DNA from 2 places in the Pseudomonas sp. TE3786 genome. Region 1 is predicted to be linked to the other one. Evidence: predicted binding sites of a transcription regulator. Region 1 holds the regulator's gene; the other holds the start of a gene.

What was found. Region 1 encodes FliA, which starts transcription of late flagellar genes. Its sites were predicted from a motif close to CTAAAGTTTNNNNNNNNNNNGCCGNTAA; they were not measured.
Region 2: a site for FliA is predicted at 2,523-2,550, ahead of flgM (flagellar biosynthesis anti-sigma factor FlgM). Genes of this name have one in related genera too.

What each region holds. Positions count from the first base shown of each region.
Region 1 covers NZ_JBSRZF010000005.1:160,322-164,815, reverse strand. Annotated here, with positions in the region: gene ACVW0Y_RS08225 (chemotaxis protein CheA) at 1-705, opposite strand, end outside; gene ACVW0Y_RS08220 (protein phosphatase CheZ) at 717-1,505, opposite strand; gene ACVW0Y_RS08215 (chemotaxis response regulator CheY) at 1,525-1,899, opposite strand; gene fliA (RNA polymerase sigma factor FliA) at 1,984-2,730, opposite strand; gene fleN (flagellar synthesis regulator FleN) at 2,727-3,566, opposite strand; gene flhF (flagellar biosynthesis protein FlhF) at 3,677-4,494, opposite strand, start outside.
Region 2 covers NZ_JBSRZF010000005.1:32,052-36,545, forward strand. Annotated here, with positions in the region: gene ACVW0Y_RS07600 (MFS transporter) at 1-704, shown strand, start outside; gene ACVW0Y_RS07605 (flagellar brake protein) at 772-1,515, opposite strand; gene ACVW0Y_RS07610 (flagella synthesis protein FlgN) at 1,619-2,089, opposite strand; gene flgM (flagellar biosynthesis anti-sigma factor FlgM) at 2,145-2,483, opposite strand; gene flgA (flagellar basal body P-ring formation chaperone FlgA) at 2,634-3,392, opposite strand; gene ACVW0Y_RS07625 (chemotaxis protein CheV) at 3,473-4,399, shown strand; gene cheR (protein-glutamate O-methyltransferase CheR) at 4,455-4,494, shown strand, end outside.

The DNA of each region.
Region 1 (4,494 bases):
GGCGCTGGCAGGGGCCGGGGCCGGGCTAGCCGGTGTAGCCGGTGCGGCAGGCGCACTGGCGGCAGCGAACTGGCCTTTGCCATGCAACTGGTCGAGCAGCGATTCAAATTCGTCGTCGGTGATTTCATCACTGCTGGCCGCAGCGGCAGGCGCTTTGGGCTCGTCGTGCAGGGCATCGAGCAGTTGCTCGAATTCGCTGTCAGTGATGTCACCAGAAGCCGCCGCAGGGGCTGGCGCTTCGACTGCTTCGGGTTCAGGTTCAGGCTCGGCAGCGGCCGCCGATTCAGGCGCGACACCAGCAAGCTCTTCGGCGCTTTGCGGTTCGGCCAGGCGCGACAGCGCGGCCAACAGCTCCGGCGATGCCGGGGTTGGTGTCGCGCGTTCACGCACTTCGGAGAACATGCCGTTAACGGCATCCAGTGCTTCGAGCACAACGTCCATCAGCTCCGAGTCAACGCGCCGCTCACCCTTGCGCAGGATGTCGAACACGTTTTCGGCGATGTGGCAGCACTCCACCAGCTCATTGAGCTGGAGGAACCCGGCACCACCCTTGACGGTATGGAAACCGCGGAAAATCGCGTTGAGCAGGTTGGAGTCATCCGGGCGGCTTTCCAGCTCGACCAGTTGCTCCGATAGCTGCTCAAGAATTTCGCCGGCCTCTACCAGGAAGTCCTGGAGGATTTCTTCATCGGCGCCGAAGCTCATCTGTGTGCTCCCTAAAACCCAAGGCTGGATAGCAGATCGTCTACATCGTCTTGATTGGAGGCGACGTCTTCACGCTTATCGGCATGAATCTGCGGACCTTCACCATGAGAAGGCTCTTTTTCTTTTTCTTGTTCAGCACGTAGTACCGCATGGTCGTGCTCAATACCGGCAAAACGATCGACTTGACTGGCCATCAGCACCAGTTTCAGCAGGTTGCCTTCCACTTCGGTAACCAACTGGGTAACCCGCTTGATTACCTGACCGGTGAGGTCCTGGTAATCCTGCGCCAGCAGAATGTCGTTGAGGTGGCCGGACAACTTGGCGCTATCACGCTCGCTGTTAGCCAAGAACAACTCGATACGTTTTGCCAACTCGCGGAATGCCTCAGCGCCCAACTCGCGGCGCATAAAACGGCTCCAATCAGCGCTCAACGTGCCAGCTTCGGAATGCAGGTCATTCACCAGCGGCGCGCTCTGCTCCACCAGATCCATGGTGCGATTAGCCGCTTTCTCGGTCATGGTCACAACATAGTTCAGGCGTTCGGTGGCATCGGTGATCTGCGACACTTCCTTGGCATGAGGTACACGGGGGTCGAGCTGAAAGTTGACGATGGCGTTGTGCAGCTCACGCGTCAGTTTTCCCACCTCGTGATAAAGCCCGCGATCACGAACTTTATTGAGCTCGTGGATAAGCTGCACCGCGTCGCCAAAATTACCTTTTTCAAGGCTCTCAACGAGCTCGCGGGCATTGGATTTTAAGGACGACTCAAGGTCGCCCATGGGTAGATCGTCGTGCGCCATAATGCCCCCACGGCTGGTATCAGCCGTTAACACGCTCGAAGATTTTTTCGATCTTCTCTTTCAGGACCTGGGCTGTGAACGGCTTGACTACATAGCCATTCACCCCGGCTTGCGCCGCTTCAATAATCTGGTCGCGCTTGGCTTCGGCGGTAACCATCAGCACCGGCAGGTGCTTGAGACGATCATCGGCACGCACCGCGCGGAGCAGGTCGATACCGGTCATACCCGGCATGTTCCAGTCAGTCACGAGAAAGTCGAAGCTGCCGCTATGCAGCATGGGTAGAGCAGTAGTCCCGTCATCTGCCTCAGCGGTGTTGGTGAATCCCAAGTCGCGCAAGAGGTTCTTGATGATCCGTCGCATCGTTGAGAAGTCGTCAACGATGAGGATTTTCATGTTTTTGTCCAAGTCGACCTCCGTACAGTCCTAAACGCACCCAGCACCTGGATGCGCGTTGAATCGAGAAACTGGCAGTACCGCTCAGCTAGCGCGCCACTCGCTCAAGCGTGCACGCAAACGAGCGGCACACTGGCTATGCAACTGGCTGACCCGCGATTCGCTGACCCCCAGCACTTCACCAATTTCCTTGAGATTCAGTTCTTCGTCGTAATACAGCGACAACACCAACTGTTCGCGCTCCGGCAGTCCGGAAATGGCCGCTGCCAATGCCGATTGGAAACGTTCATCTTCCAGATCGCGCGAAGGCTCGAAGTGGGTAACGCCAGCGTCTTCGCGCAGACCTGTGTGTTCGCCGTCCTGAAGAAGGTCGTCGAAACTGAACAGGCGACTGCCCAAAGTGTCGCCAAGAATGCCGTAGTAATCCTCGAGACTCAATTGGAGTTCGGCCGCAACTTCTTGATCTTTAGCGTCTCTGCCAGTTCTGGCTTCAATTTTTCGGATCGCGTCGCTGACCATGCGACTGTTGCGGTGCACCGAACGAGGTGCCCAGTCGCCTTTGCGCACTTCATCCAGCATAGATCCGCGGATGCGAATGCCGGCGAAAGTTTCGAAACTGGCACCTTTGGTGGAGTCGTATTTTTTCGACGCTTCGAGCAGGCCGATCATGCCGGCCTGGATAAGATCTTCCACCTGCACACTGGCTGGCAGACGTGCCAGCAAGTGGTAGGCGATGCGTTTGACCAGTGGGGCGTAACGCTCGATCAACTGGTGCTGGGAGTCCTGCGCCTGTGCCTTGCTATACATACGGAGCCCATTGCCTGATGTCATACGGCCGTGTCAGCAAGCGGTTGCTGGACCAGACGCTCCACGAAGAATTCCAGATGTCCGCGCGGATTGGCTGGTAACGGCCAGGTGTCGACCTTCTGCGCGATAGCCTTGAAGGCCAGAGCGCACTTGGAACGAGGGAAGGCCTCATAAACTGCGCGTTGCTTCTGCACCGCCTTGCGTACCGATTCGTCGTAAGGCACTGCGCCGACGTACTGCAAAGCGACATCAAGGAAACGATCAGTCACTTTGGTCAGCTTAGCAAACAGGTTGCGACCTTCTTGCGGGCTGTGGGCCATGTTGGCCAGCACGCGGAAACGGCTCATGCCGTGGTCGCGATTGAGCAGTTTGATCAACGCGTAGGCGTCGGTGATGGAGGTGGGTTCATCGCACACCACCACAATCACTTCCTGGGCCGCACGGACAAAGCTCACCACCGCATCGCCGATACCGGCGGCGGTGTCGATCACCAATACATCGAGGTTGTCACTGATATCGCTGAACGCCTGGATCAGGCCAGCGTGTTGCATGGGCGTGAGTTGCACCATGCTCTGGGTGCCGGACGCCGCCGGCACGATACGGATACCGCCCGGACCTTGCAGCAGCACATCACGCAATTCGCACTCACCACTGATGACGTCCGCCAGCGTGCGCTTGGCCGACAGCCCCAGCAGCACGTCGACGTTGGCCAGGCCCAGGTCGGCGTCCATCAGCATCACTCGCCGACCCAGATCAGCCAGGGCCAGGGATAGATTGACCGAGACATTGGTCTTGCCGACGCCACCCTTGCCGCCGGTCACCGCGATCACCTGTACGGGATGCATACCCATGTTATCCACACACCTTGTCTAGCTTCGACTGGGGCCACTTGGCTGGTTACGTTCAGGTTGCCCTTAGAGGGCGACCGAAACGCCTGAAAACTTTATTGCTCGAACGCTGACCTGGCTGTTCAGCCTGCTCGGCGCGCCGGATTCTGATACAGCCCGGCGAACATATCGGCCATCGCATCCTCGCTGGGATCCTGTGGCGCCTGCAGGCTCACTGCCCGGCTCACCAACTGGTGGCTGCGTGGTACATGCAAATCATCCGGAATCCGTGGACCGTCTGCCAGATAGGCTACCGGTAGATGCTGGCTTATAGCCAGACTTAATACTTCACCCAGGCTGGTCGCTTCATCGGCCTTGGTAAGGATACAGCCACTCAGGCCGCAGCGCTTATAGCTATGGTAGGCGGCCTTGAGCACTTGGCTCTGGCTAGTAGCGGCCAAAACCAGATAATTTTTCGATTTGACCCCGCGACCGGCCAAGGTTTCCAACTGCATGTGCAGGGCCGGATCGCTACCTGGCAAGCCGGCGGTATCGATCAGCACCACACGTTTGCGCGCCAGCGGCTCCAGCGCCTGGGTCAGAGACTGCCCCGGATCTACCTGAGTCACCGACACATTGAGAATCCGCCCCAGGGTTTTCAGTTGTTCCTGGGCACCGATACGGTAGCTGTCCATGCTCACCAACGCGACATGCTGCGCGCCGTACTTGAGCACATAACGGGCGGCCATTTTTGCCAGTGTAGTGGTTTTACCCATCCCAGCCGGGCCCACCAGGGCAATCACGCCCCCCTCCTCCAGTGGCTCGACCTTCGGTGTTTTAATCGCATGGGCCAGGTGGGCGAGGATCATGCGCCAGGCTTGACGTTGCTCCGCCACCTTGCTGACGCGCTCCAGCAGCACCCGCGACAGCTCGGCCGGCAGGCCCATGCGCTGCAGACGAC
Region 2 (4,494 bases), 130 kb from region 1:
AGTCGCTGACCACCACACTGGTGTCCGGTTTGGTCATCGGCTCGTTCTACGGGTTAGCGCCGTTGTACGCGGCGCGCCAGGGCCTGAGCAATGAACAGGTCGGTCTGTTTATGGGCTGCTGCGTATTGGCGGCTTTGGTGGTGCAGTGGCCGTTGGGTTGGTTGTCTGACCGTCATGATCGTGCCGTGCTGATCCGCGGTTGCGCCGGTCTGCTGGTGGTGGCGGCGTTGCCACTGGCAGTGATGCCGACGGTGCCGCTGGAGGTGCTGATACCGGTCGGCTTTGTGCTCTGCCTGTTGCAGTTCAGCCTGTATCCCTTGGCCGTGGCGTTTTCCAATGACCATGTGGAAGGCGAGCGGCGGGTGTCGTTGACGGCAATCTTGCTGGTGACCTTTGGCATTGGTGCCTGTATCGGGCCGTTGGTAGCGGGTGGGCTGATGCGTCAGTTCGGTGCCAATATGCTATTTGCCTTTGTCAGCTTCTGCGCCGCGGTGCTGGTGCTGCGCATTCGCCCGGATGCGGTGACCAATCTGCACCAGGTGGACGATGCACCGCTGCACCATATGTCGATGCCGGACAACATGACCAGCTCGCCGCTGGTGGCAGCCTTGGATCCGCGGGTCGATGAGCAGATCGTGCATGACCAGATGCAAACCCAGCCGGCTGCGACGGTGGAAAATCCGGCCGACTCCAAATCAACCTGATTGGTTGTTGCTTCGCGGAAACAAAAACGCCACCTCAATGGGTGGCGTTTTTTTGCCGCTTACGGCGCTAGTCGTCGATATCGTCACGCCGCGCTTCGCGTTGCAGCTGGTAGACGAAACGGTCGATCTGCCGTTGTTCGAGGCCGTTCATACGGTGAAAGCGCATGCCGACGAAGGTGAGGTCCAGCTTGTCGTCGTAGACCATATGGCGCAGCTCCACGGCGGTAGTGATCACGCCAAAAGGCAACTTGGCGGTCAGGCGCTCATAGACCTGACCCGGTTGCAGACCTTTGCCGGCATCGCCAGGAAAACGCAGCTTGCAGCCCGTGGCGGAGATATCCAGCAATTGGCCTTTGACGGGCACTTTCAAACGATCGCCGCCTAGTTCGATATTTACCGCCTGGGCTTGTTTCAGTGGGGCGCGGTAGGCATTGCGACGCTGGTGGTAGAGCACCTCCGTGGGCATCGGGCACCAGTAGCAGTTGGAACCTTCCAGCTGCCCGACCTGTACTTGCTGCTTGTATTCCCAGGCGATGCGCACGCCTTCATGGAAACCTTCGATGCGAAAACTCTCGCCCGCTTTCAAAAAGCGCTCGCCGTCGTTGGGCACCATTTCATCCAGGGCCACCAAGCCGCGCTCGCGGTTGATCTGAATGATAAAGGTCTGAAAGCGCTGGGAGCGTTCATGGAAAGTGATGATCAGCGGGTCGCGATGTTCTTCCAGCTGGCGCAGCGCAGCAAAAACTTCCAACGGAGCTTTGAGGACTTTCGGTGGTTGCGGGCCATCACCCGCGGCGAAGGGGTTGGACACGGTCCAGAATTCTCCGAGCAAAATGCTGTGGCACTATCCATCTGGGGCGTTAGCATACTGGCATTGTGCCGGTACGTCCCCTGCGCCTTGTTATAAGTGGTGTTCAGGCCTGACTGAGCGGGCGCTGCTGGCCGATTCTAGCGGCACCGCCGCGACTGTCATAGAGCCCTGGCGTATCGGAATTGCCCCTCAGAATACCGAGCATGCCACCCACTGACGCCTGGTTGACGCGAATCAGCCGGCCATTGCGGATATTGGCGGCCTGGCAGCGTTCCAGCAGGGTACTGAGCTCGGCACCACGCTCGAGCAGTTCACCGCCAATGGGCGATTGTTCGGCCACAGCGTTGAGTCCGCTCTGGTCGGGGCTGAGATTGAGTGTGGTAAGCAGCTTGTTGCGCTCGCCGCCATGCTGGCCAAGTACGGCGAGCAGCGGTTGCTTGTCCGCCAGAATGCTTTCCAGGCGGGGTAGGTCGCGGTCGGTGAGGGCTTGGAATTCGGCGTCGATCAGTTCAAGTAGCTGCGAGGCGGTGCCGATGTCTTGAGTGAACAGGTGCAGCAGGGTTTGATCGTGCATGGCGAGCTCTCGGAGTTAGGCGTCCAACAACACCCCCAGAGTCGCCCTGCAAGGGTTAACGCTGGGATTCGAAATCGAGCAGTTTACTGGCAACGCGTTTGCTGTCGACCTGATAGCTGCCATCTGCCACGGCCTGTTTCAGGCGGGCGACGCGTTCTTTGTCGACAATCGGTTGCTCACTAAGTTTGTCGGTAACTTTCTGCAACTGCTGTGCCTGCTGGCTGAGCTGCACCGATTCACCGGTTTTCGCGGTGCTTTGTTCGGCGGCTGTAGCCGGTGCGGCAGGTTGAGTGGCGCTCGCGGTATCGTTGCGGCTACCAGTTTGGGTCGTAGCGGTACGCCCAGTGCTGGTGGACGCGGCGGCATTATTTAGCCGGTTGATATCGATGACCATGATGCAAAACCTCAGACGGTGTTTGGACGCTTGCCTAGCTTGTCGGCGCTGGTTTAGAAAACTTTAGAATTTTTTTCCCAAGGCCATTTGCCGCGTCCTACAGGCCGTCAGTGTATGAAAAGCCACGGCAAAATGCGCGCAAAAAACCATCTACATCTGTACTTCCACCTGTCCCGGCCCCAGCACGCGGGCTCTGATCACCCGCTGCGAGCTCAAATTCCGCACGCGGATCTGTTCACCCACCACGCCATCCGACAGCGCTTCGCCCGGCATGCGTACATTTATCCCGCCTTTTTTCGCACTGATCACCACCTGGTCGCTCTTGCGAATGGCTTCGGCCTGTTCGATGGAGACCGGTGCCAGCACCTGATCAGTCATTACCCCGCGGGTCAGCTTGGTGCCCAGCACTTGGCTCATATCGGTCAGGTAGCCTTGGGTCAGTAAACCCACATCGCGCTCCACCAGGGCGACGTCCGCCTCGCTGAGTTCGGTCGCGCGCTTGAGTGGGCGAATGGCGATCACCACCTTGCGGTAAAGCTTTACCTGGGCTGGAACGAATACGGTCCAGGGCGTCGACCCTTCGCAGCTGACCCTGACGGTGACCCGACCAACCGGTTGCGCCGGACTCTCCAGGGCAGTAGTCAGGTCTTCGTCGCACAACTGCAATTGCAACCGTGGGTCGAGTCGGTTGATTTGAATCTCTTGCCGCGCCTGGATTTCGCTACGCTCTAAATAGTCTTGAACCGTGACCTCAAGAAAGCCTTGGCTTGCGCCGATAAGTTGTTCAGGTAATGTCAGCTCAGCAGTCGCGTAATTCATGTGGCTAAATGCCAGCAAAGCTAGCCATGATCCGATTACAGTAGGTAGTCGGCGTGGCGTGTGTCGGAAAAGTGGCGTTTTCAGTTTCATGTTTTGCTTCAAAGCAAAGCCCGTGCCGGCTGCTAGGCTAAGCAGGGTTCGGTGGTCAAAACTTTAAAGAGGGGCAGGGTATGGCCGGAGTGATGGACTCGGTTAACCAGCGTACGCAGTTGGTGGGGCAGAACCGACTGGAGCTGTTGTTATTCCGCCTTGATAGCAAGCAGTTGTATGGCATCAACGTGTTCAAGGTGAAAGAGGTGCTGCAGTGCCCCAAGCTCACCATCATGCCCAAGTCCAGCCCGGTGGTTCGCGGGGTGGCCAATATTCGTGGCGGCACCATCCCTATTCTGGATCTGTCGATGGCCACCGGCCGGGCCGGGCTCACTGATCTGGACAGCAGCTTCGTAATCATCACCGAATACAACACCAAGGTTCAGGGCTTTCTGGTGCGCTCGGTCGAGCGCATCGTCAACATGAACTGGGAAGAAATTCATCCGCCACCCAAGGGTACTGGCCGCGATCACTACTTGACGGCAGTGACCCACCTGGACCAGCAACTGGTGGAAATCATCGACGTGGAGAAAATCCTCGCCGAAGTCGCGCCTATTTCCGAAGCGATCAGTGTGGGTGTGATCGACGTGGAAACCCAAGGCAAGGCCGTGACCAAGCATGTGCTGATCGTTGATGACTCGTCAGTGGCACGCAAGCAGGTCACCCGCTGTCTGCAGTCGGTGGGCGTGGAAGTTACCGCCCTCAACGATGGCCGACAGGCCCTGGATTTCCTGCGTAAGCTGGCAGACGAGGGCAAGCGTCCGGAAGAAGAATTCATCATGCTGATTTCCGACATCGAGATGCCGGAAATGGATGGCTATACCCTGACGGCTGAGATTCGCGCGGACTCGCGCATGCAGAAATTGCATATCCTCCTGCATACTTCCCTGTCGGGCGTATTCAATCAGGCTATGGTGAAGAAAGTAGGGGCCGACGATTTCCTCGCGAAGTTCCGTCCCGACGATCTGGCTTCCCGCGTGGTTGAGCGCATCAATGTTTCGGAATGAGGGCTGAGGGCCTTGCGGCCCTTGAGCAACCTATATGTATGGTGAGGCAGCGCTAGTGTCTTCAGGTAACGTGGATTTTGAGCAGTTCCGGATTT